3 linked regions of the Prochlorococcus marinus str. MIT 9313 genome follow. The protein of the gene in region 1 binds, or shares a complex with, the protein of each later gene. Links are inferred from orthologs where the notes say so. Each region holds a gene or a part of one and is shown on either strand. Other genes may lie near its edges. The genes, in order: rpmE, rplI and rpmH.

Region 1 (10,523 bases):
TCTTCACACCACTGCATTGATCTTGATCAAGGGAGCACTTGATGCAAGAGGTTCCAAGCTGATGCCCGATAAAAAGGACTTCGGCTATGCCTTTGCTTGTGATGGCCCTGGACGTGGCGGCACCTGCGACATCTCTGCGTGGGACTCCACTTACATGGCTATTTTCTGGGCACTGAATACCATTGCTTGGGCAACTTATTACTGGCACTGGAAGCACCTTGCCGCTTGGCAGGGCAACATGGCTCAGTTCAATGAGTCCAGTACCCACTTAATGGGTTGGTTCAGGGATTATCTCTGGATCAATAGTTCCCAGATCATCAATGGCTACAACCCATTCGGGATTAATAATCTCTCCCCTTGGGCATACATGTTCCTTGCAGGCCATTTGGTCTGGGCAACAGGATTCATGTTCCTGATCTCTTGGAGGGGTTATTGGCAGGAGCTGATCGAGACTCTCGTTTGGGCTCATCAGCGCTCTCCGATTGCCAACCTGGTTGGATGGCGTGATAAGCCAGTAGCTCTTTCGATCGTGCAGGCCCGTCTGGTTGGCGTGACTCACTTTGCAGTGGGCAACATATTTACCTTCGGTGCCTTTGTGATTGCATCTACAGCTAGCAAGTTTGGATAACATCCCCTCTCGCTAGTTAGTTAGTCGATTCATCGGCAGAAATATAATTCCCCGTCAGGTTTTACTTGACGGGGTTTTTTTCTTGCTTTATTGGATGCATTTACTCTTAGAGTATTGGCTCGTACAACGCCTTATTGGTCAAGTAATGCCATGGAAAATGGTTGGTCAAAATCTTTGAAGCTGTCTGGCCAAAGTGTTTGGCTTTGATTGGATTAATTGAAAAAAGGATGCCAATTGAAAGCCGTCAAAAGTTTGTTCATGCCCGATAGAGGGTTTCTTTTTATTCGCTTTCTCTGGACTATCTTTTCTCTGAGTTAATCCGTTCTGTGTATATAAGTCGACTCAGGGAATCTTGTTAGGTGTTTTGCCCAGATTAGACTTTCGCCTCTCTTTGTATTGGCGAATACCAAGATGCGAATGTAGGCCCATTTGTTCTGTAAGCCTGCTCGCTTTGAGGAGGCGCCAATGCCTCTCTAATTGTCTATCCGATCTTATTCGAGTCTTTAGGCTCGCCTTAGTCTTCTTAGTGCCTTTTTCTCCCCTCCCAAGGCCTGAGATTTTGAAGTTGGGTGGGGATTTTCTGCCTCGCCTTGGCGAGGCAGAAAATCCTTAAAGCGATTGGCTTAAGCGGGCTAGAGGCAGGTTTCTTATTTCAACCTTGCCAGACCTGTAATCATTGGCCTTTCAGCATGCCTTGGCATTCTTGAAGCAATAAAAAACCTGGGGAAGCAATCAAGCCACCCCAGGAGAAGATTTTTTACTTTTCGATTTGATGATGTGAAAGCTTCTTGATTCTTAAGAAGCCCAGACATTCATGGGAACATTCAGCAGTGGTTGCATGTGCAAAGTGTTGCATAGGAACCATGCAAAGGCCGCGCCCGCGCAGCCACCCAGCCAAAAGCCACTTGTGAAGTCTGCCCAGCCTTTCCTTGTGAACAGGTCGGCAGGAGGGTTAGCAACAGTGACGTCCGGGGGTGGCACGGTGGGTGCCTTGCCGGGGACGTTGTAAAGCACTAAAAGAGCAGTAAGGATATGCACTGCTCCAACTGTTGCCAATAAAGCTGCTGTTGTAGCAAAATCGGTTGTTCTTAACGGACCCATTACAAGGAAGGGACCGTAAATGAAGTAGCCGATCGCGGCACCAGTTTCCAAGCCGCGGAAGTTTGCAGAAATACCCTCGCGATAGAGGGGAAGATTGTTGACTAAGGCTTTCACGAAGTAGCCACTATTGACTGGAGTGGCCAGGTTTCCGACGCAGGGGTCAGCAGCAGGCTGCACAGCCCACTCTTCTACGTGCCCTCGGTCACGGTACTTTTCGTTGAGCGTCTTGGGGCCTAGGGGCAGGTTCTCGTCAGTCATTCGGCATTAGGGGAGTCGGTTGGCTGGGGTTAAGCGTCTACAGCTCAGTCGGTAGCTGTGATATGGCGACCCACTAGGACAATGAAAATTGCCGGTGTCACTAGCACGATAAGGGGTACAAACACCGCAGGCAGCCAGGTGGCAGCAAAATCACTTGTCATGGCGTCAGCCAAAGGTTCCATAGCTACTGTATAGATCGCCTTTGAATAGGGCCTATTCAGGCCCTGTTGGCGACATAAAAGTTCAATCCATCACTATCGGGCTCATCATCGGTTACCGCTGTTTCCACGAGCCATCTTTCAATGAATCAACTGTTTGCTGGTGCTGCTGTTTTAGCTCTCACGCTGGTGCTCTGGGGTTTGGGTAGACGCCCTCGCAAGCTCCTGCTGAGCAGTACCGACGCCAGCAGCGTGGCTGCTTTGAATCGTGTTCAGCTAACGCTAGCCAAGCCTCAATCGCAGGGATCTGAGGATTCCACTTCGTTAGCCCTTGAGAGTCCGGTTACATGGAATTCGCCGGCTACATCTCTTGAACGCATTGCTCTGCAAAGGCAGTTACGTGAGGCCATGGCTGCCGGCCCTGAGCAACGATTAGAGGCTGTGACCCTGGCAGGCCTGTGGGGTCATGTTTCAGTTATGTCATTGCTGCGGCAGGGGCTGCACGACTCCGATGGCCGTGTTGTGGCTGCTGCAGCGGCAGCACTTGAAGGCTATCGAGGTAAACCGCGTGCAGAGCTAATTCAGGATGTACCGCCGCCGCGCAACGTCGCCCGTATGCGGTAGATCGGTCGCCCTTGGCTTTCGTGGTAGGTGCGCATGACCAACTCGCCTAGTAGACCAAAGCAAAACAATTGGACTCCAGTCAGGCCGAGTACCACTGCCATGGTGAGTAGTGGGCGGTTGCCAATGTCTTCTCCCATCAGCTTGATCGCCAGTAAATAGATACTCGTCAGCAGGCTCCCGCCCATGGCGAGCAACCCGCCGAAACCGAAGACGTACATCGGTCTGGTCAGAAAGCGCTTCATAAACCACACCGTGAATAGGTCCATCAACACGCGGAAGGTGCGATCGATCCCGTACTTGCTATTGCCGTATTGGCGTGCACGGTGGTTGACTTTCACTTCTGTGATCAGAGCCCCTTCGATAAAGGCCAAAGCCGGCAGGAAGCGGTGCAGCTCTCCATAGAGACGCATATCCGTCAGGATTTCTTTCCGATAGGCTTTCAGTGAGCAGCCGTAGTCATGCAGCCTTACACCGGTAACTCGGCCGATCAGGCGATTGGCAATTTTTGAGGGCAGTTTGCGCTTTAGGGCAGCATCCTGGCGTTGATGACGCCAGCCGCTTACGAGGTCGTATCCCTCACGCAACTTCGATAGGAGTAGCGGGATATCGGCGGGATCGTTTTGGAGATCGCCATCGATGCTGACAATCACTTCACCTTGGGATACGTCGAATCCTGCAGCCATGGCAGCCGTTTGGCCATAGTTTTTGCGTAGAAGTACGCCTACCAGTTCTGGCGTTTTAATACTTAGCTGCTCCAGCACCTTGGCGGTGCCGTCGGTGGAGCCATCATTCACGAGCACTAGCTCGAAGATTTCACCAGTAGGGCGTAAGGCTGCAAGGAGTTGATCTATCAACTTTGGCAGGCTTTCCTCTTCGTTGAAGAGGGGTACTACGACTGAGAGGTCCATGGGCGAGGGCATGCCGGAGGCCTTCCGCAGTAGAGAGCAACTTAGGCGCTGCCCTTCAGGGGAGGGTGGTTCCGTCATGGCAGCGTTCCACTCGCCCCGCCCCGCGCAGCTCAGCTCGGTAGTAGCAGGCCACTGGATGGGTGTCGTTGGCAGGCAGCCGATCGCAACCGATGCCGTTGCGTCCATGCTCTTGACCGGAGCTATGCCAGTAGCTTCCGTTGCCTCCATATACGCCAACGTGGCTGCAGTGTTTTCGACTGCCGAAGAAAATCAGATCTCCAGGGCGGAGTTGTTTGGTGTTGTCAGGTTGCACAGTTATTGGCGTACAGAACCTTTCCTGCTGATAGGCGTCGCGCGGTAGCCAGATGCCTTGACTAGCAAAGGCGGTCTGTACAAGGCCAGAGCAGTCAAAATCTGGCCCGATGCTGCCGCCCCATAGGTAAGTGTTTGGCTGGTTGGCTGCTGCCTCCACCCAGGTCATCACAGCCGCTAGTCGTTGCCGGATCTCTCTGATGGCAAGCAGTTGAGGTCGCCAGCGTCCCCGTTGAATGATCTGGCCGTTCACTTCGCGCAGATCAATCCAGCAGGGGTATCCGTCTTCCAGTAGCCGCACCCGTAGCCGTGTTACTGGCTGTTGATATGTGTTGGGCTTCGCTGCATCGAGCACTTCAAAGCTTCGGCCTGCGGCCGCCTGGGTGGCCAGTCCTGCTCCTTCGACACCGGCATAACCGTTGACTCCCTTTTGCAGTTGCCAGCAGCTGCCTGGAGCAAGAAGGTCAGTGGTGATTGGGGTGCCTAGGGTCGGCATTGCCTGAAGTGATTAGCAATGGCGTTCTACCGCCCCGATAGTGCTATGCAGGCTCAGCTAAAGGGGCTGTTAGATCGATTGGCGGCAGAGAGGCGCCCTGGCCTTCATAACAGCGTGGCGATCAGTTGGGTTCGTTATGACTGTTCTGATCCAACTCCCGGCAGTGGCTCGGGGGCCGGTTGGTCGGATCAGCGCATTCTTTTCCCTGCCAGTGTGGTCAAGCTTGTCTATGCCCTTGCTGCTGAGGCATGGCTCCAGCGGGACCTGTTGCCAGAGGCCGATGAGCTTCGTCGGGCGATGCGAGACATGATTGCTGATTCGAGTAATGACGCCACCAGCCTTGTGTTGGATTTGCTTACCGGCACGACAAGCGGCCCATCGCTGCTGGGAGAATCCTGGCAGACTTGGCAGCAGCAGCGGCACCTGGTGAACGACTGGCTGCAAGGGTTGGGCTGGGAAGAGTTGGAAAAGGTGAACTGTTGCCAGAAGACCTGGGGTGATGGACCTTATGGTCGAGAACGAGATTTTTATGGTGTAGGTCTCGGGAATCGCAATGCGTTAACCACTGCAGCTACAGCTCGCCTGCTTGAGTCAGTGATGACTGATGCTTTGGTGTCTCCGTTGGCCTGCAAGCGCTTGCGTCAACTTCTTTCAAGGTCTATTGATCTCATGCAGCGCAAGGCTGATCCAGAGAATCAGGTGGATGGATTTCTTGGAGAAGGTTTGCCGGTGGGATCCCGTTTGTGGAGTAAGGCTGGCTGGATGAGTCAGGCTCGTCATGATGCGGCTTGGTGGTCTTTACAAGGAGGCAGGCCGATGCTTTTGGTGGTCTTCACTCAAGGAAGGGAGCGAGCTAATGACACAACCCTCTTGCCGGCAATAGCTCGCGAACTCAGCAAGCTATAGGGTTAAAAGAATTGAGACCTCTAAGTAAATCAAACGAGAAAAAGTTGAATTTGAGTGAAAGCGGTATAAAGCAGACAGCACATGCCTAAATAGTATTTATCTATACAGATAAAGCCTTTAATAGTAAGTGATCTGGTGAATTCATATCCTTTTATCTTTTTAAAAGTGCTCCCGCCTTTCTCGTTTGGCGGGGCTTGAGTGGATCGATTCAGTTAAGTCGGTTAAAGCGGAATTGGTTTGGAGAAAAGCTACATATATTATGCTTGAAGTCAAAGTCTAACGCATGCTTTGGAGGTTCTCTGCTTAAGTAGAGAGGGCAAAATCTCCTGTTATAGCCCGTTTAGCAAATCGCCTTTAGAGGGGTAAAACGGTAGAGAATTTGTTAGATGTTTAATGCTTTTCAGCCCCAGCTTGGTTAGTTGAGTAAAAAATAATAAGCTTTTTAGATGTGTTCATTGCCTGCTTTTGTCGAGCTGGAGAGCCTTCCGTTGAACGTTACGCAGAATTGGATAACGAATTCCTTGCATGCCTTTGCAGTCAAAGCGATTTGCCATGCCACGAAGAAAAATTCTTGCCGATTATTGGATAGCTTCTTGGACAACACAAGCTTGCAGCTGGTCTAAACGGCGCAAATCCGTTTGACACGCAGGAACTGTTTGAGGGCAGTCGATTAAAGCCGTTTGAGGAGTGCCTGGCACTCTCGGAAACTGACTTTCAACGGAGAGGGAGGGATTCGAACCCTCGACAAGAGTTGCCTCCTGTAACTCCTTAGCAGGGAGCCGCCTTCAACCACTCGGCCACCTCTCCAGCGGCCTACATACCCTACCAATACCCACCTCTAGTGCTTTGTTTTAGTTGTCTGGGTTTGGTGTCAAATCACCAGTCTGGGTAGTCGATGTTTGAAGCTGCAGAGCACCTCCCATGGAATTGATCCACTCAGATCACTCCATTGTTGTGGTGTAATACAGGCGTCACCGTCCTTGCCTAGGAGGGTCACGATGCTTCCCACCTCTAGGTCGGGATGATTTGTGGCATCAAGCACGAGTTGATCCATGGTGATGGCGCCAACCTGTGGGAGAAGCTGACCATCGGCTATGGCAGAGATTTGGCCTGATAGGGATCGGCTAACCCCGTCGGCATAGCCGATTCCTACGACTGCTAGGCGACTGGGGCGTCGTGTGGTGAAGCGATGGCCGTAACTCACTCCCACACCTGCAGGCACATCCCTTATCAATGTCACCCTTGCTTTGACGCTGAGAGCTGGCTGAAGGTCTACTTTTCCTTGTAGTTGGAGGTTGGGGCTGTGGCCATACAGAGCAAGACCAACGCGCACCATGTCGTAGTGGAGTCCGCGATCGCGAAGGGTGCCGGCGGAGTTGGCAAGGTGCCGCGTAAATCCATTGTGTTGCTCTGGCAGCGTTCTTAGCACCGTCTCAAAGTGTTGCTGCTGCTGATCCGTCACCATTGCGGCTTTCCCTTGGAGATCCCCATCTGCCAGGGCTAAATGGCTATAGATACCCTTTAATTCCAGTTGATTGAGGTGGCCTATCGCCTCCACCAGCATGGGAGCTTCCTTTAGCTCGCAGCCGAGGCGGGTCATCCCAGTATCGATTTTGAGCTGAATCCTGAATTGCCGGCCGCTGCCATCTGCAAGGTTTTGGCAGAGCAGAGCCTCTCGCATACTGCTGAGGGTGGGCATGAGTTGCCAATGGAGGCAAGCTTTCAGGTCTTCGCTATGGGTGAGATTGCCTAGCACAAGCACTGGGGCATTGTGGCCGGCTTGACGAAGCTCAATCCCTTCTTGGAGGGTTGCTACTCCAAGGCTTTTTGCTCCTCCTTGCAAGGCGGCTCGGGCTACGGTTAAAGCGCCATGGCCATAGCCATCAGCTTTCACCACGGCCATCAGGGCACAACTTTCACAAAGGTGTCTCCGAAGGCTGCGGCAATTGGCTTCCACAGCTGCGGGGTTAACTTCCACCCAGGCGCGCTGACGTGGATCGGCTTTTGCAATCTGCTCAGGGTTTTTGCCCCTAGGTAGATCACCGTGTGGGGCGATCAGGTCTCGCATGCTGGCAGGGTAAACAAGGGAATCACCTCACCCTTGGAGTGTCGGTAGCATGGCGCTTAATCAGGGGGCTGGCATGAGCCAGGTTCTCGTACTCAACGCGTCCTATGAGCCTCTGAATATCACCACCTGGCGACGCGCCCTGGTGATGATGTTCAAGGGAAAGGCGGAGAGCCTGGAACAGGATTCTTCACGCATGGTTCGCGAGGACACCATGCTCCCTACGGTGATTCGGTTGCGGCATTTTGTTCGGGTGCCTTTTCGGCAATTGCCCCTGACGCGTCGAAATGTGTTTTTTCGCGATGGTCATTGTTGCCAATACTGCGGTTACCAAGGAGAGAAACTCTCCATAGATCATGTGATCCCTCGCAGCCGTGGCGGAAGCGATACCTGGGAAAACGTCACCACGGCTTGCTTGATTTGCAATGTACGTAAGGGCAGCCGTACTCCTCAGGAGGCTGAAATGCCTCTGCATCGGTTGCCGCGGCGACCACTCAGCAGTCTCAGTTTTGAGGCGACTCGACAGATTCACTCGGGCCGACACAGCGAGTGGGAAAAGTATGTAATCGGCTGGGGCTCTGGTGATACCAGCCTCAATGTCAGTCTTCCTCCTGATGACTGAGTTCTTCCAGTTGATGGCGTTGCTCTTCGGCAATGCAGGCGCCGATCAGCTCTTCCAGCTGGCCAGTCAGCACTGGCTCGAGGGAGAAATTGCGTCCTAATCGGTGGTCAGTGGTGCGATTGTCTTTGTAGTTGTAGGTGCGGATCTTTTCGCTGCGGTCGCCAGTTCCCACTTGGGCTCTTCTCGTTGAGCTTTCACGCGCGTTGGCTTCTGCAATTTGTCTTTCCAGCAACTTCGCTCTCAGGATTTCCATGGCACGTTCTCGGTTCTGCAGTTGGGAGCGTTGCTGGGTGCAGAACACCCTGATACCGGTGGGCTTGTGGAGCAGGTCCACTGCCGTTTCAACCTTGTTGACATTTTGTCCGCCAGCCCCGCCTGAGCGAGCAGTGCTGATTTCTAGTTCGCTGGGATCGATCTGCACTTCCACTGCATCAGCTTCTGGCATCACAGCCACTGTTGCTGTGGAGGTGTGCACTCGACCTTGGGATTCTGTAGCAGGAACTCGTTGAACTCGATGCACGCCGGCTTCGAATTTCAGTTGGCTGAAGACAGCATCGCCTTTGATTGAGAGGATGAGCTCACGGAATCCCCCCAAATCGGCCTCTGTTGCACTCAACGGTTGGACTGACCAGCCAATGCGTTGACCGTAGCGCTCATACATGCGGGCTAAATCACCTGCCCATAGGCAGGCTTCGTTTCCGCCTGCACCGGCGCGGATCTCCAGCATGACGCTGCGTTGATCACGAGGATCACTTGGGAGTAGGGCCAGGGTGAGGCGTCTCACCAAGACTGTTTTGCGTGCCTCTAGTTGTTGCAACTCTTCCTGGGCTAAAGACTCCATGGCGTCATCACCCCTACTTTCTCGTAGTAGCTGCTTGGTCTCTTGCCATTCCTGCTCCACATGCTGGAGGGCTTCAAAATCGAGTACGAGGGGTTCCAGTCGTGCTCTTTCTCGCGCAATACTTTCAAGAAGTTTGGGATCAGCTGCCACATCGGGATCAGCTAGCTGGCGCTCCAGACTTTGAAAACTGGTCTTGGCTGTTTCCAGCCGAGTGATGAGGGTTGAAGAGTCCATACCCATCAACAGCGGATGTTATTGGCACCCGGCGAAGTCTTTGAGGACAACAGCTCAGTCTTCTTTAGAGGTGTTGTCCTTGTTGTTGTTTTTGGCGTCTGGTTTTTTTTCATCCGCAGCAGCATCGGCACTGCCCATGCCGTACTTGCGCATGAAGCGATCCACGCGTCCTTCAGTATCAAGAATTTTCTGGGTACCGGTAAAGAAGGGGTGATTACCACTCCATACATCAACGTGGAGTTCTGGTTGGGTGGACCCGGTGGTCATCACCACCTCTCCATTGCAGATCACCTTTGCGTCGGGATACCAGTTGGGATGAATATCAGGTTTAGGCATATCAGGATCAGGAGATGGCAGTCCGGGAAAAGTAGGAGGGGTGAAGGATCAGCGCTTGGAGAACTGAGGAGCTTTGCGAGCTTTCTTGAGGCCGTACTTGCGACGTTCCTTGGCGCGGGGGTCTCTGCTGAGATGGCCTTCAGTTTTGAGCGGTTTACGGTTGTCTGCTGATAACTCACACAGGGCGCGTGCCGCACCCTGTTTGATGGCGTCGGCTTGGCCGGTGAGTCCACCACCGTGAACGTTGACGAGGACGTCGTATTGCTCGTTTAGACCAAGGGTTTGCAGGGGTGCTTTCACTGCCGCGAGATAGGCGGGATTGAAATTCAGATAGTGGTCACCGGGGCGTCCATTGATGGTGATCGTGCCAGAGCCAGGGACAAGGCGAACGCGGGCAACTGAGGTCTTGCGGCGGCCAGTGCCCCAGTAGACAACGCTGTTATTGGAACTGCTCATTGCGATGAAGCGGCGGGATTGAGCTGAAGGGTTTGGGGTCTCTGTGCGGAATGGGGATGTTCCGGGCCGCGGTAGACCTTGAGTTTGCGGAACAACTGTCTGCCAAGGGCGTTGTGAGGAAGCATCCCTTTAATGGCTTTTTCGACGATGCGTTCAGGTAGACGATCCTGCAACGCTTGGAAGGTTTCAACCTTCATCCCCCCGGGACGACCAGAGTGACGGCGGTAGAGCTTTTGATTTGCCTTGTTGCCGCTGACTCTGATTTTGTCCGCATTGACAACCACAACAAAGTCACCTGTATCCAGGTGAGGGGTGAAGCTTGGCTTGTTCTTGCCGCGCAGCACGGAGGCCACCTCAGTAGCAAGTCTGCCGAGTGTCTGATTCTCTGCATCCACCAGAAACCACTGGCGTTCGATCGAATCAATTGAGGGAACGGAGGTCTTGTTCATCACGCCGGCATGCCGGTTCGGAGATGCACTTATCGCAAGGGATAGTGCTGGGCAGGGAGCATCAGGCACATTTAGGACTGAGCCTGATCAAGCTCGATCTTTAACTTTAGCCTTTCATGGGAGCAAATC
Region 2 (10,652 bases), 450 kb from region 1 along the record:
CGTTTGTTGGTGCGGGATTCCACCCCACGGCTGAGCTGTGATAAGGCAATCACAGGTACGTTCAGTTCCCTGGCCATGCCCTTAAGGCCGCGGGTAATCCGGGAGAGTTCCTGAACACGGTTATCAGGCGTGGAGCCCTCCATCAGTTGTAGGTAGTCGATCACGATGAGTCCGAGTTCTTTGCCTTGTTCGGCCATGAGCCGCCTGGAGAGAGAACGCATCTCCAGGACGCCTGAATTGGGTTTGTCATCGATGTAGATCGGTAGCTGGCCAAGGGTGTTGATGCCCTGGCCCAGAAGAGGCCACTCTTCCTGCCGTAAACGGCCTGTTCTCAGTCGACTGCTCTCAATGCCAACCTCCATTGAAAGGAGGCGATAGGTGAGTTGTTCCTTGCTCATCTCCAGGCTGAACAAGCACACAGGCAGGTTGTGGAGTTGAGCAACGTTTTTGGTCAGATTGAGCACCATGGAGGTTTTGCCCATGGCTGGGCGGCCAGCCACGATGATCAGGTCACTGCGCTGCAGACCCTGGGTCATGGCATCGAGGTCGTAGAAGTTCACAGGGATGCCTGCGACGGACGTACCTAGTGAGCGGCTTTCGATCTCGTTGAAGGTGCTGGTAAGGATTTCTGCTGTGGGGGTGAGACCTTTGGATGGCTTTTCCTGGCTGATCGCAAAAATTGTTTGTTCTGCTTTGTCGAGAACCTGTTCCATCGGTAGGCCCTGGTCAAAGCCGAGTTGAATCACTTCGTTGCCTGAGCGAATCAACTGTCGCCGTAGGAATTTGTCCATCACCAAACGGGCCACTTGCTCGATTGATGCAGTGGAGGCAACGCGCTCTACAAGTTCGATCAGACGGTTGCTGCCACCTACCTTCTCCAGGGACCCTGTGTCGGCCAACCAGGCGCTCATTGCTGTGAGGTCGGTGGGTTTGCCCTGGCTGTGAAGCATCAGGGCTGTGCGGAAGATCTCTCGATGGGCGTTGAGATAAAAAGCCTCAGGTTGGAGCACATCGACCACTCTGCCGATGGCATCAGGATCAAGAAGGATGCCTCCTAGAACAGCTTCCTCTGCCTCCAGATTTTGAGGAGGCACGGAGTCTGGCAGGGCTTCAAAGCTCGGTTCTCGAGATGTAGAAGAGGCTTTCCTGAAGGGACGGGACCCCTCTGCGGCGGTATCGCCGTTGTTTGGCAGGGGGGCGCTCACCATGGATGAGGAGCTGACGTTATAAGGAGACCTACTTTGGCTTGTTTTGTAAGCCTTGCCAGCAATCAGTAGCTGACGACTTCGAGGTTGATTTCGGCGTTGACTTCATTGTGCAGTTTCACTTGCACCTTGTAGCTACCGGTTCGGTGAATTTCCGGAACGATGATATTGCGTCGGTCGATCTCCTTCTTTGTGGCTGTTTCGATTGCTTCAGCGACATCACCATTGGTGACTGTGCCGAACAAGACGTCGTCTTCGCCGGTTTGCTTTTTAACGGTGAAACGCCCGATTGTGACCAGTGCGGTTTGGAAGTCCAGGGCTTCCTGCTTGATTGCCGCCTGATGCTCGGCCTGCTTGGCACGTCTGTGACCGACCTGTTTCATCACGGCTGGGGTCACAGGGACAGCCTTGCCGAAGGGAAGCAGGAAGTTGCGGGCATAACCAGGAGCAACCTCAACTAGGTCGCCGTCCTTGCCGAGGCTGAGGACGTCTTCGTTCAGGACGACTTGTACGCGCTTGGCCATGGCGATAAGAAGACGGACGACGACTGTTTAGCGATCGACAACCTTACGATGTGATCGGTAGCCGGATCTTGCGAGCCAAGCCTAGGGCTCGCATGAGGCGGATGTGCTGCCAGGTGAGGTCGATCTGACCGCGCTGGAGTCCATGAATGGCGGAGTGCGGGAAGGCGTGGTGGTTGTTGTGCCAACCTTCGCCAAAAGTAAGAGCTGCTACCCAAGGGTTGTTGCGGGAGTTGTCACCGCTGTCGAAGGCCACAGTCCCCCAGCAGTGACTGGCGGAATTGACCAGCCAGGTGATGTGATACACGATCGTTAGGCGCAAGGGGATACCCCACAGCACGAGGGCCAAACCACCGGCTCCACTGACGCTGCCGATCCAGAAGAGCAAACCGGCTAGCGGGAGCTGCAACAGTAGAAAGTACTTGTTAAGCCAGCGGTAATAGGGATCCGCTGCCAGGTCAACAGTGAGGCGTGGCACGACCCGCATGGCTGGAATGGGTTCAAACATCCAGCCCATGTGGCTCCACCAGAAGCCCTTATGACTGTTGTGGTGGTCGGGGTCAGTATCGGAAAACTTGTGATGGTGGCGATGGAGTCCTACCCAGTCGATTGGACCGTGTTGGCAGCTCAAGGTTCCGCAGGTGGCAAAGAAGCGCTCCAGCCAGTGGGGTACTCGGAAAGACCGGTGTGAGAGCAGACGGTGGTAGCCGATCGTCACGCCGAGGCAGGCCGTGACCCAGTAGAGGACGAGAAGGGTTGTGATCGCTTGCCAGCTCCAGAAACGGGGCAACAGGGCCAGGATGGATAGGGCATGAATGGCGATCATGAATCCGATCGTTCCCCAGCGTCTTGATTCTTTAGGTGGGCAAATGGCCTGGCTTGTGTAGGAGCGCTGAAGATTTGTAGAAAGGCTTGAGGCCTTATGCGAAGCTGCAGGCCTGCTTATCGTTGAAGGCGTAGGTATCACTCTGGAGGCCATGAGCGATCTATCGAATGTGCATAAACTATACACGATACGGATCCTTATCCAGTGACTAAGCCTGATGTTGAATCTGATTCGGCGACCAGGGGCTATCGCGAGCGCTTGGATGATGGGCGGCGGGCCATGGCTCATCTCATTCATGTCTGGCATGAGCGCAATGGTTGGTCACATAAGGTCTTGCCGGCTCTGGCTGAATGCCTTGATCTCGGCCGGGTGCACAATTCGCAGATCTCTAATCTGCGCAACGGCAAACTCGCTTCACCAGGCCCCGAAGTGTTTCTGGCATTGGGTCAAGCCAACGCCATCCTTCATGCCGGTCTAGAGCCGATTCGTGATCGCTTGGTTGAGGGTCATCCCGACTTACTCAAGGTGCTTTCGGAAAGTTCTCTTCCTCTGGAAGGAGCAGATGGTGAGCCACTCGGCGCTGGCGCTCTGTTTGAGATTTTTGTGGGTCTTGCTGCCTTACCTGCTGGCTTTGATTGGCGAATTGAAGAAGATGAGGCCGCAGCTCTTAGTGCTGCTTTGGCTGATTGTCTATGCAATGGAAAATCGTGGCGTCAATGCCGGGACAAGGTGATGGAGGCTTATCCAGTCACTAAGGCGCAGCGCAGAGAACGTTTTGCGGAGGTGATGGCTGGTTTGAGGGATTACAACTCTGAGGAGCTCGATGGCGAATTGCTTGATCTGCACGCAACTCAGGTGGCCTTGGGTGGAGTGAACAGACAGGGAGCAGAGGGGTTTTTGGATGATCTCAGGGCCCGCTCAGAGTTGTTGGTTGATCAGGAAGCCCCGGAAACATAGCGGGCTTGCTGGACTCGACGAGCCAGGCCAAGACGACGCAACGCCTTCACGTGTTGCCAGGTGATGTCGAATTCAAACCATCGCAGGCCATGACGGGCGCTGGAGGGATAAGCATGGTGATTGTTGTGCCAACCCTCGCCGAAGGACAGCACCGCCACCCACCAGCAGTTGCGAGAGAGGTCTGGGCTGTCGAAGTTGCGGTAGCCAAATGCATGGGTCGCCGAGTTCACAAACCAGGTCACGTGGTACACAACCACCAGTCGCAGGGGGATGGCCCAGAGCACCAGGCCAAGTCCTCCACCGTGCACCTGGGCGACTTCTCCGTACCAGTAGAGCCCAAGACCGAGAGGGATCTGTAGCAGCAGGAACCAGCGATCAAGCCATCGGAAGAAAGGGTCGGCTAGCAGATCTCCTGCAAAGCGGTCCATGTGATCCAGCGCTGGAATCTCATGCAGCATCCATTCACTGTGGGCCCACCAGAGGCCACGGCCGGCGTCGTGGTGGTCATTGGTTTGGTCGGAGTAGCGGTGATGGTGGCGATGCAGAGCCACCCATTCGATGGGGCCACTCTGGCAGGCAAGCGTGGCCATGATCACCAGAATCCTCTCCAGCCAAACGGGTACGACAAAGCTGCGATGAGCGACCAGTCGATGTAATCCCAAGGTCACCCCGAGCACCGTGGTCCAATAAAGAACGGCAAAAGCGACCAACCCTTGCCAGCTCCAAAAGCGTGGTAGCAGTGCGAAGGTTGCTGCTACATGCATGGCCAGCATGAAACTGGTGGTGCCCCATTTGAATCGACGTTGTTTTGCTGGTAGTGGCTCACGATGAGCCTTTACAGCAGCCCACAAACGTTGCTGACGGTTTGTGGCTGAAGAGACCGGAAGAGGGGAAACCAAGAGGTACTCCTTTGGATGGGTCGGCCGCTTGGCTTGTAAGGCGAGTGGAGCGGAAAGGGCCGAGACATGTTCAAATCTAAAGGAACTATGGAACCGTTTCCAGGGGCCATAGCTCAGCTGTGCATCTTCTTGATGCGTGCTGAGCTATGGCAGTTTTGCCAATGATTTGCGCTGACTTGGTTCGGTGAACTGTGATTTTGGCAATGTTGTGCTCTTGATCTTCACTTTCGATTTCGTTTGACGTTCAACGAGGATTCAGCATGGGGATGATTGATTCTGACCCCGGGTTGTTTTGAAGACATTCCCTGCAGCTGGCTTTGATGAACTGCTGGTGCAGGCGTGGGCCAGGCGGCACGTCGGTTTTGTCTCTAAGCGCCTTGAGGGGATCGCATGCGAGCGGACGGCTGCCGTGGCGGTTCGCCTTGCGAAGGTGTTGGAGGCTTTCAGCAGCGAACGAGTCGCCACGCAACACTTTGCTTCCATCACCGGTTATGGCCATGGAGATCAGGCTCGGGAGGTGGTTGATCGTGTATTTGCAAGGGTGCTTGGTGCTGAGAAAGCAGCTGTTCGACTCCAGTTTGTGAGTGGTACCCATGCAATTGCGACTGCGTTGTTTGGCGTTCTTCGGCCTGGTGACCGACTCGTGTCAGTGACCGGAGAGCCTTACGACACCCTTGAAGAAGTGATTGGTCTGCGTGGATCCGGCCAGGGGTCTTTAATCGAATTAGGGATCTCTTATGACCAGCTGCCCCTCACGGCCGAGGGATGTGTGGATGTTTCAGCCTTGGAACGCGCCTTGGAGGTGCCAACAAGGATGGTGTTGATACAGCGCAGCTGTGGCTACAGCTCGCGGTCATCTCTTTCGATCAAAGCCATTGGCGATTTGTGTCATCGCATCCATAACTCTCAGCCTGGATGTGTCTGTTTTGTCGACAATTGCTATGGCGAGCTTGTTGAGGATTTGGAGCCCCCAGCAGTTGGTGCTGATCTGATTGCGGGCTCTTTGATCAAAAATCTCGGTGGCACGATTGCTCCAACTGGTGGATATGTCGCCGGTCGGGCTGATTTGGTCGAGCAGGCTTGCTGTCGGCTCACTGCTCCAGGAATTGGTAGTCAGGGGGGCACTGGCTTTGATCTTTATCGGTTGGTGTTGCAGGGGCTGTTCTTGGCTCCACAAATGGTGGCAGAGGCATTGATCGGAGCTGATTTGGTCGCGGGTGTGTTCGACACTTTGGGCTTTGCAGTGAAGCCCTCGATGGGAGCCTTTCGTAGCGATTTAATTCAGGCGGTGCAGCTTGGAGACCCTGAGGTTTTGAAAGTTGTTTGCAGGGCCTTTCAGGCATGTTCACCTATTGGGGCCTATCTCGATCCTGTGCCGGCAGCGATGCCTGGGTATGCAAGCGATTTGGTGATGGCGGGCGGAACATTTATTGACGGCAGCACCAGTGAGTTTTCTGCAGATGCTCCCTTGCGCCCCCCTTACAACCTCTATGTGCAGGGAGGTACCCATCGCACTCATGTGGAATTGGCACTGATCCGAGCTTTGGTGGCTTTGGTTCGCGCCGGTTTGCTGGATGTACCCCAGACTGGGTGAGCTTTGCCTCGCCAGGCTCGATGGCTTTCCAATTCCCCGACCACTTTCGGTTTGCCGATACCCATGAATACGCCAGTTTGGATGGTGAATTGGTGCGGATAGGCATCAGTGCCTTTGCTGTTGATCAGTTGGGTGACATTGTGTTTGTGGATTTGCCGGAGGTGGGCGATCGGCTGAATCGGGGCACCACTTTCGGGTCCGTTGAGTCGGTGAAAGCTGTCGAGGATTTGCATGCTCCGATCAGCGGTGAGCTGGTGCGGATTAATGAGTCGGTGCTTTCCAGCCCGGATGAACTTCAAAATGATCCTCATGGTGAGGGGTGGTTGCTCGTCGTTCGCCCGGCGGACCCAGCTCAATTGCAGGATCTGATGGACGCAGCCACCTATGCCAACAAGGTGGCTATCGAATCAAGCAACTAAGCAGCTGATGAAGTGCGATGGTTCTGGGCCAAATTTTCTAAACTTCTGTCCATCTTGTTGATGAATGTCCCTTGACCCTGCTTGAACAGCGTGCAGTTGAGGCTTCAAGCATTCAGTCTTCACCTTTTTTGGTGAGGCACATTGGGCCCAGCTTGGAAGACCAGCAGCAAATGCTGCTGGAGCTTGGTCATCGTGATCTTCAGAGCTTTGTTGCTGCTGTAGTTCCTCCAGACATTCTCGAGACAACGGCACCCAGCAGTTCCCTTCCTGAGGGCTGTGGTGAAGTTCAGGCTATGGAGGAACTGCGTCTCATCGCGGCGGCGAATCGGGTGAGGCGTTCTTTAATTGGGCTTGGCTATTACGGCACAGCAACGCCTGCGTTGATTCAGCGACAGGTGCTTGAAAATCCTGCTTGGTATACCGCTTACACCCCTTATCAGGCTGAGATCTCTCAAGGACGGCTTGAGGCTCTGTTCAACTTTCAGACGCTGATCAGTGAGCTCACGGGGTTGCCGATCGCCAATGCTTCCTTGCTTGATGAGGGAACGGCAGCTGCTGAGGCGATGAGCCTCAGCTTTGCGATTTGCAAGCGCCCTGCGGCCCATCGTTTTCTCGTGGATGCGGAGGTTCTTCCCCAGACTCTTGCCGTGTTGAGAACTCGGGCTGAACCTCTGGGCATTGATCTCGAGGTGGCCGAGCCGATGACCTTTCAGTTTGATGCTGAGGTCTTTGGTGTTTTGCTTCAGTTGCCTGGACGTAGCGGCAGGCTCTGGGACCCCACGACCTCCATTCAGGCTGCTCATGAGGTAGGGGCCCTGGCAACTGTTGCCATTGATCCTCTTGCTCAGGTTTTGCTTGCTCCAGTGGCTGAATTTGGAGCTGATATTGCTGTTGGCAGTGTTCAACGGTTTGGGGTGCCAATGGGCTTTGGGGGACCTCACGCCGCCTTTTTTGCCACCCTTGAGATCTTCAAGCGCCAGGTCCCTGGACGTCTAGTCGGCCAGTCTGTGGATGCGGAGGGGCAACCGGCTTTGCGATTGGCGTTGCAGACCCGGGAGCAACACATCCGCCGAGACAAGGCCACCAGCAATATCTGCACGGCGCAGGTCTTATTGGCTGTGATGGCGTCGTTCTATGCAGTGCACCATGGACCCGATGGGCTCGCTGCAATCGCTAGACGAGTCCTGCGTTTACGGGCTCAACTGGAGAGGGGATTGCACCAGTTGGGCTATCCAGTCCAGTCGATAGCTCGCTTTGACACGATTGAGGTGATCTGTCGTGAAGCCCCTGCTGTTCATCAGGCAGCCGCTTTGGCGGGATTTAACCTACGGGTGTTGCCTTTGGGTGTTGCTCCAGAGGCAGCCCATGGATTTGGCATTAGTTTTGATGAGCTCAGCACCGATCAGGAGCTGAAGTCGATCCTCCAGATTTTGGCTGAGGCTGCAGGTCAGCCTGTGCCAGTTCTCGAAGACCCTGGAAACCCTCACCTTGAGGAGCTTGTTGGCTTGCCGTTGCGCCAGCGACCTTGGTTGCAGCAGCAGGTGTTCCATCGCTATCGCAGCGAAACCGAGCTGCTTCGTTACCTCCAGCGATTGGTGGGCCGCGATCTTTCATTGGTGCACGGGATGATCCCCCTGGGTAGTTGCACGATGAAGCTCAATGCTGCAGCTGAACTGATCCCCATTAGTTGGAGGGAGTTTGCGGCGCTGCATCCTTTTGCTCCTCAGGATCAGTGCCAGGGGTATCAGAGATTGGTTCAGGACCTGGAACATTGGTTTGCAGACATTACTGGCTTTGCCGGGGTGTCTTTGCAGCCGAATGCCGGCTCTCAGGGGGAATTAGCTGGCTTGTTAGTGATTCGCGCTTGGCATCATTCCCGCGGAGAGCAGCAGAGAGATGTTTGTCTGATTCCCACCAGTGCCCATGGCACCAATCCAGCCACATGCGTGATGGCGGGTTTGCGGGTGGTGCCTGTGGCTTGTGATGCAGACGGGAACGTGGATCTCAATGATTTGGCCAGCAAGGCAGAGGCCCATGCTCCTCAGCTGGCAGCCCTGATGGTCACCTATCCCTCAACCCATGGTGTCTTTGAACCGCAGATTCGTGAAATCTGTGAGCTCGTTCATGGTCACGGTGGTCAGGTGTATCTCGATGGCGCCAATCTCAATGCGCAGATCGGTTTTTGTCGTCCTGGGACTTATGGCGCTGATGTTTGTCATATCAATCTGCACAAAACATTTTGTATCCCCCATGGCGGTGGTGGACCAGGGGTTGGTCCGATCGCGGTGTCTGCTCATTTGATGCCCTTCCTTCCAGGTCATCCCCTCGCTGCCTGCGGCGGCGAGCAGGGAATCGGCGCAATTTCGGCTGCGCCATGGGGCAGTGCAGGCATCCTGCCGATCAGCTGGATGTACCTGCGCATGATGGGTGCGGAGGGATTACGGCAGGCCAGTGCTGTTGCACTGTTATCTGCTAATTACCTAGCCCATCGGTTGCATCCTCATTACCCGGTGCTGTTTCGGGGTCAAGCAGGGTTGGTTGCCCATGAATGCATCCTCGACCTGCGCCCCCTTAAGCGAAGTGCAGGCTTGGAGGTGGATGACATTGCAAAGCGGTTGATGGACTACGGCTTTCATGCCCCAACCGTGAGCTGGCCGGTGGCAGGGACTGTGATGGTGGAACCCACTGAGAGCGAGAGCTTGGAGGAGCTCAACCGCTTCTGCGACGCCATGATTGCCATACGGGAAGAAACGGCAGCGATTGAGTCAGGCCAGATCGATCCTCAGAACAACCCGCTGCGACGGGCGCCTCATACCTTGGCGGCCGTCACAGCAGAGGTTTGGGATCGTCCATACTCCCGCGCCGAAGCTGCTTTCCCATTGGCTGAGCAGCGCCAAAGCAAGTTTTGGCCTGCGGTTTCGCGAATTGATAATGCCTATGGCGATCGCAATTTGCTGTGTAGCTGCCCATCGGTTGAGGAGCTTGCTGATAACGCTGTTCTTAAACCTCCCCTGGTGTGAACAGATTAAAGGCAGTAACTTTTCACTGAAAACCGAATTTTTGGTTTTTAATTCAGCACATGTGGCAGTGTTTTGACCATACTGTCCCGCATCTGCACCATCGCTGGGGGGACAGCATGGATAGCGACACTTCATTGAACCAAGGAGATCAGTCCTCTAGGGGGGCTGGGGTAACTCTTCCTACCCTTCCAGATGGATTGGAATCAGCTCTGCTGCAGGGACATACCTTGGCGGTTGATGGAACCAATGTGGTGCGTGTCCCTTTTGGTGTCCGTCAGCCACGCCGTCAACGACCTGAGCGTCCAGAGCGATGGGCAACATTGGTGCTGCCATTTCAATCTCAAGGACACCCCACACCTCCTCCTCATGCTGCCTAATTGATCAGGCAGCATCAAGCAACTTTGATTGTTGAGAGAGACGCCAATCCAGCATCGACTTGACATCTGTCAAGGAACAGATTGGGGTGCGGAACGGCAACAAAAGCATTGGACTGCGTTCAGGCCTAACTAACCATGTTTGGTTGCTCTGTGGCAGGAGCAGAAAACCGCGGTATCGAACAGCAGCGTTTTGGCCAGGCTGAGATCCCATCGCGCCGAGGGCTGAATGCAATGACTTGTGCATTTCAAGCCACAATATCTAGCGTGCCAATCTTTTTTAGATTGTCTTTATGATTGGGATTGTGTCTGGCTTTTGTTGTTTCTAGACAGGGCAAGGCTTCTGGTAGATCAGGCTTTTGCTCTCATTCTTAAGTTAGCAAAACCAGATTTTTTGCGTTTAAAGCTGTAGAGAGTTTCTTTTGTAAGAATCCATATCTAGTGTTCACTAGATTTAGTTTGTTTCGCAGTTCTAGGCCTTCGAGCGGTCGGCGAGAAGATCCTGATCGAGGCTTGTGCAACAAGGTGATTGGTTCGGATGGATCAAAGCTTGAGAGGTTGCATCTGCATCAGCAGGTGAACTAAGTCTCGAATGGATTCGTCTTTGGCGGGTTTGGCGTGGTTACTCATCAGCTGCCGTCCAAGCACTTGAGCGCCGAGGTGGCTGAGTTGACTGCGCAGGCTCATCGACATGCCCATGCCGCCCCCGCCGGAAAAGCTTGCCATTGCGATTGGCCTGCCGTTGAACAAACTGCGGAAGTCATCTCCTTGTACGGAGAGCCAGGCGACGGCACTTGTGAATGCAGGTGGAATCGAGCCGTTGTATTCAGGCGCGCA
Region 3 (5,055 bases), 400 kb from region 1 along the record:
CATCAATCCAGAGAACGCATGGAGACATGGCTTCTGCCCGCTGGATCGTCTCTCTGGTACGTGCCTCGCTAGCACCCACTAGCCCGGCAAATAGGCGGCCTACATCGAGGCGCAGCAGTGGCATCGACCAGTTGTGGGCGATGGCCTTGGCGGTGAGCGATTTGCCTGTGCCTTGGGGGCCGATCAGTAGAACGCCGCGGGGCAGTGGCAAGCCAAAGTGACGAGCTTCGTCGGAGAATGCCTGATGACGTTGCTCTAGCCAACCCTTAAGGCTATCGAGGCCGCCTATGTCGGCCAGCGAGGCTTCTGTAACGCAGTACTCCAGAACCTCGCTGCGGGCTACGGTCTGACGCTTTTCCTCAAGGACTTCGGCCAGATCTGCCCAGCCTAGTTTGCCTCGCTGGGCTAGAGCACGGGCTGCCACCTGACGCACCCTCATTTCGCTGAGGCCGCTGCAAGCGTGGGTGAGCTCTTCTAAAACGTCTGCTGAAAGGGGGGAGCCGCTTGCCTGGGCAATGTTCTCCAGCAGTGTTCGTAGTTCTGGTTCCTGAGGTAGCGGGAGATCGAGAATGGTCAGGGAATCATCAAGATCGCTGGGCGGAGTCCATGGGCCTGAGCAGAGCACCACAGTGTGGGGTTGATGGCGCAAGTGAACCGATAAGTTGCGCAACATGCGTGCGATACCAGCGTCTTCGCAGAAGTGATAAAAATCTTTGACTAGCAATAGGGTTGGACTACTGGCATCAAGTTGTTGCAGCCATTGCAGGACAGCCATCGGTTGACGTGCCCCAAGGCCTTCTTCGTTAAGCACGCCTTTAAGGCCGCCAATAAAATCCCAGCTGGCAAGGCGACGGGGCTGTAGTCGTTTTGCGGCTTGCTCAAGCAGCACTTCAACACGCTCCTCTTCGCTGCTCCGAATCCAAAGCAGAGGTGTTCTGGCTCTGATTAGCAGATCCAGGTGGTTATCCCAGCTCGTCATGGCGAGGTGAGTTTTTGTAATGCTGCCCAGCGTGGATCGAGATCAGTTCCCTCAGGTTTCACGGCAGTGGTTTGGGCTGAGGGCTGCTGTTGAGCTGGACCGGGACAATCGGCCCCACAACGCTTGACTAAAGGCATCTGCAGACTCAGTTGTTCGAAAACCCAACGTTCTGGGTCAAAGCTGCCAAGAGGGTCAAGGCACTCCATCAGTGCATCCATATCCTCGGAATGGCTCGAGCCATTGAGTTCGTTTGGTTTTGGACCATTGCCCTTCAGCCAGATCAGTTCTTCGGTATTACAGGCGAGAGTTTGATTGAATTCGCTTAGGCATCGATCACAGCAGAGGGTGACGATGGTTTGGAATTTTCCTTTCACTTCCAGAATGCTGCCTTGATGCTCGGCACTGATGCTGCCTCTCAATGGGGTGAGAGAGGCCATCTCGTCCAGATGTCCCTCGATAGACCAGTGCCGAGGAGCAGCCAAGGCTTTTAGCTCTTGCAATGAAATGGGTTGGAGCCCTGGGATCATTTACTACGTTTTTTAGGTTCAAAGGGAAGACGATCTGATCCACCGATGGCTTCTGTTGCTAACGCAGGTTTGGATAGCTGGTCATTGAGGATTTTCTGCAGGTTCTCAGGTAGGGCTTCACGACTAAGCAGAAAAGTTTGACCTGCTTGAAAGATGTTTGCGATCACCATATACAGCAATACACCTGCTGGTAGTGGAAAGAACAAAAACATGCCAGTGATCATCACTGGCGTGATCTTGTTGGCTGTTGATTGTTGAGGGTTCGCAGGCAGCCCCCTGCCGGACAGGATCTGCGAGACCAAAAGCGTCAAGCCAAAACCACCAACCAGAATTGCAATATCCCAGTTGATTTCCCCATCGACGTAGAAACCAACTTGTCCAAGGGCCTTAATGAATAGAAAGCCACTTTGGGCAGCAAGGCCAGGAATTTTGCCTTGAACGGTGGCATCGCCTTCAGCCAAAGCCTGGACAGTGCCATCGGCCGACACCTTGACAAGATCATCCCCCTTGGTGACGCTCCAGGTTGGCGTGAACTTGGTTCCACCTTCTACGCCAGAAAGCCTGCTTGTGAAGCTTTCGCCAGTGAGCGTTTGCAGCTTGATTTGGGCCTTGTCTCCAACTCCTAATTTTGTGCCGCTTGGCAGAGACGCAATGACTGGGAAATGTTTGGTTTCACTGATGAAAATCGAATGCTTGCTACTGGTAAATGGCTTGGGTTCAATGGCTGCAATTTGGTCGCTAGGCAGCACCTTGAGGTTCACCAAGTAAGGCACATCAGCAAACGGTGATCCTCTAAGGGTTGCAAACAGGGCGAAGAGAATTGGCATCTGTACCAATAGGGGTAGGCACCCTGAGAGGGGGTTGCCGAACTCCTTCATGACTTTCCCTAGTTCCTCCTGTTGCTTCTGAGGGTCTTTGGCATAACGGCTCTTGATTTCATCCTGGCGCTTCTTCATCGCCGGCTGGGCGATCCGCATGCGACGAGCGCTACGAATGGATCCAGCACTTAAGGGGAACAGTGCTAATCGGATGACCACTGTGAGGGCGACGATGGCGAGGCCATAGCTCGGCACTAATCCGTAGAAGAAATCCAGGATCGGGAGCAGAATGTTGTCGGAGATGTACCCGATCACGATCGATTGCTGAGGGTGGATGGAACTGTGATGCCAGTGTGCATCAGCACCTATATGGCTGGGTTACACGCTGGGAGTTATTTAAGCCGCAAAGCCCTTTAGATCCTGGGGTGAACCTTTGGCCCTGCGGGCGCTAATCCGTGCATTGATGTATTTCTCGGTTTCTCTGAAGCTAGGTAAAGAGCGCATCTCAAGTCTTGAACCATCGTTAAGTACCAGTACCATGTCACCCCAGGAGCCAAGGCCACGAGGCACTGAGCGCACCTCCTTGATTTGGCTATACACGACTTGGGTCTTATCGCGTCCCAGCCATCCCCCAGTTACTGAAACGCGTCGATTGGTAATGCGAAAGCGCAGCCACAACGCTCGAATCACAGCTCCAATGGTGAAAGGAAGGCCAATCAGTGTTAGCCCCATCAATAGGTTGATGATGAGATCGCTTTGAGCGGGGCCTCCTTCATAGAAGACCTCTTCTGAGGTTGTGATCATGACAACAAACCTGCTTGATTGAGCAATCTGTCGCATTCTTCTAGCAATGGAGATGCCTCTATTGCGGAGGCGACTGGCTTGAGGCTGATCAGCACCCAGTGATTGCAATGCTCGGGTGCAACCTCAAGCCTGCTTCTTAGGTGATCGTGCAGAAGTCGACGCAGACGGTTGCGAATGACGGCCCGTTTACTCACTTTGCTGCTGATCACAACGGCACAACGGCATGCCGTGGAGTTGTGGTGCCGATGGGGTGCTTTGAGCAGTTGGGGATTTGCTTCGATGACACGGAGCACCATTGAAGTTCCATAAAAGCGATAGCCCCACTTCTGAAGGTGCTCAAAACATCGGCTTCCCCGTAATCGCATTGATGCTGGCAGCACCATTGGAGGTTGGCTTCCTGAGCAAGTGGCGTGATTTGAGTGATTGACCCGCAGTGTTATGGATTAGACAGCGAGACGCGCACGGCCACGTTTTCGGCGACTGCGGATCACTCTTCGACCAGTGTGATTTCGCATGCGCACACGAAATCCTGAGACGCGTTTTCTCTTGCGGCTGGTTCCACCAAAGGTTCTTTTTGTCATTGAAGGAGAACGGCGTACAGTCTTTTTTCAGTCCACCAACTTATCAGTTCAGTTGATGTCAATCAGCCAGCTACCAAGGTAGCCGCCCATTGGTACATCTCCAGGAGCTTGGGCAAGGGCATTGAACTGGAACATCCCACGTTGGTCGGGGTTAAAGATTTTCATGACCACCGCATAGGTGTCTTCTGTAGGGATGGGGGTGTCCGGGAAGACTTCAATGCTTGTTTGGTCTTCAGAGACTTCGAAAATTGCAGGAACCTCTTCTTTGCAGCGGGTGCGTGAAAGCATTCCCCCTAGATGGACAAGGCAAAGGCTCAGGTTGTTCGGTTTGATCTTTGCATCGAAATAATCAGGTACAGAGATGCTTAGCTTGAGGATCGCAGTTTTGCGGTCCTTGGGTTTCAGCATCAGGTAATAGGTTGCTCGATCACGCCTGATGGTTGAGCTTTGCCAGTAATAGAGCTTTTTATAGTCTTTAGAGTTTTCCCAGCGAAATTCAAGTAGCGCTGGTGTTGCCTGGGCTCGGGCCTTTGGTGGTGTGATGCTTTCAAGCATCACACTGGAACCGATCAATCCGGCAGTAAGGCCTCCTAAGGCAAGGGTGCCTGGAATACAAAACCTGAAGAGCTGATTAACCATGAGATCTAGCGGGTGTGTTGGTAACCACCAGCACTAAAAAGTATATGGATTCTCCTTTGCTCTCCTCTATGAATCAAAAAGACTAGGACGGCCTATTAGTTGGCAGCTTTTGGAGCGGCAAGTGATTCAGCATCGATCTGGACGCAGTAAAGAGGTTTCGCCAAGGTAGGGATGTTGAGGGGGCTGATCTGAGGGCAGCCAGGCATGGGCAAGCATGCGGATGCAGCGTTTCAGATCCCCCTCGACATACATTTGTTGGCAGTCCAGCAGTGCTATCGACTCCCATCCTGCTTGTTGGCGCGCGATCGCTGCAGGGAAACAGGCGTTTAGGTCTGCCGTGACAGAGAACGTGATGGACACGATGTCTGCAGGGTTGAGTTGATTGCGTTGCATTAGCGCTTTCACAAGCTCGCTGACGGCTGCCTCGATGGCTTTGGTCGTGTTGGCAGAGCTTGTTGTGGCACCTCTGAGCCCGTGTAAGTGGAGGCTTCCATATGGGATGGCAGTGGTCATGGCAGAAAGAGCCAGAGCACCTGACCATTGTTGCCAAGCTCAAGGTTGAGAAACTCAGCAAGTTTGGATAGGAGTTTGCTGCCTGGCAGAAATCCCGCTATCCGTTTTTTGGGGCGCCCAAGCTTGATCGTTTGGGTGTTGGCTTCATCAAGGTCCGCCAGCTTGGCCGCAAGTTTTCGAGCATGTTCTTCATC

What was found.
Region 2: rpmE (region 1) and rplI share a complex: the UniProt entries of both Bacillus subtilis proteins name them as parts of the 50S ribosomal subunit. The link is inferred for Prochlorococcus marinus str. MIT 9313 from one-to-one orthologs.
Region 3: rpmE (region 1) and rpmH share a complex: the UniProt entries of both Bacillus subtilis proteins name them as parts of the 50S ribosomal subunit. The link is inferred for Prochlorococcus marinus str. MIT 9313 from one-to-one orthologs.

The regions. Positions count from the first base shown.
Region 1 is NC_005071.1:1,849,876-1,860,398, reverse strand. Bases 7,849-10,523 are described here. They hold rpmE (50S ribosomal protein L31), read right to left. Parts: upstream 9,490-10,523; coding sequence 9,208-9,489; downstream 7,849-9,207. Other genes in these bases: rplM (50S ribosomal protein L13), read right to left, coding at 9,942-10,394; rpsI (30S ribosomal protein S9), read right to left, coding at 9,538-9,945; prfA (peptide chain release factor 1), read right to left, coding at 8,056-9,153; AKG35_RS09425 (HNH endonuclease), read left to right, coding at 7,849-8,078. Outside these bases: photosystem I core protein PsaB, read left to right, coding at 1-628; AKG35_RS09465 (photosystem I reaction center protein subunit XI), read right to left, coding at 1,424-1,987; AKG35_RS09460 (photosystem I reaction center subunit VIII), read right to left, coding at 2,032-2,148; AKG35_RS09455 (hypothetical protein), read left to right, coding at 2,290-2,769; AKG35_RS09450 (glycosyltransferase family 2 protein), read right to left, coding at 2,727-3,689; AKG35_RS09445 (C40 family peptidase), read right to left, coding at 3,733-4,485; AKG35_RS09440 (serine hydrolase), read left to right, coding at 4,504-5,391; alr (alanine racemase), read right to left, coding at 6,263-7,459; more of AKG35_RS09425, read left to right, coding at 7,533-7,848. UniProt on the Bacillus subtilis protein: Binds the 23S rRNA. While neither of the L31 paralogs is essential, this protein seems to function as the main L31 protein.
Region 2 is NC_005071.1:2,292,838-2,303,489, reverse strand. The notes cover bases 1-2,804. They hold rplI (50S ribosomal protein L9), read right to left. Parts: upstream 1,730-2,804; coding sequence 1,271-1,729; downstream 1-1,270. Other genes in these bases: AKG35_RS11580 (hypothetical protein), read left to right, coding at 2,757-2,804; AKG35_RS11585 (acyl-CoA desaturase), read right to left, coding at 1,773-2,705; dnaB (replicative DNA helicase), read right to left, coding at 1-1,208. In the rest of the region: more of AKG35_RS11580, read left to right, coding at 2,805-3,509; AKG35_RS11575 (acyl-CoA desaturase), read right to left, coding at 3,488-4,408; AKG35_RS11570 (aminotransferase class I/II-fold pyridoxal phosphate-dependent enzyme), read left to right, coding at 4,701-6,002; glycine cleavage system protein GcvH, read left to right, coding at 6,023-6,421; gcvP (aminomethyl-transferring glycine dehydrogenase), read left to right, coding at 6,493-9,441; AKG35_RS11555 (hypothetical protein), read left to right, coding at 9,558-9,818; AKG35_RS11550 (hypothetical protein), read right to left, coding at 9,823-10,029; AKG35_RS11545 (NADPH-dependent FMN reductase), read right to left, coding at 10,359-10,652. UniProt on the Bacillus subtilis protein: Binds to the 23S rRNA.
Region 3 is NC_005071.1:1,452,531-1,457,585, reverse strand. The notes cover bases 2,141-5,055. They hold rpmH (50S ribosomal protein L34), read right to left. Parts: upstream 3,710-5,055; coding sequence 3,572-3,709; downstream 2,141-3,571. Other genes in these bases: sppA (signal peptide peptidase SppA), read right to left, coding at 4,858-5,055; aroH (chorismate mutase), read right to left, coding at 4,475-4,861; AKG35_RS07280 (DUF2808 domain-containing protein), read right to left, coding at 3,758-4,348; AKG35_RS07285 (ribonuclease P protein component), read right to left, coding at 3,125-3,511; AKG35_RS07290 (PH domain-containing protein), read right to left, coding at 2,721-3,128. In the rest of the region: AKG35_RS07305 (AAA family ATPase), read right to left, coding at 1-979; AKG35_RS07300 (YceD family protein), read right to left, coding at 976-1,506; more of yidC, read right to left, coding at 1,503-2,140.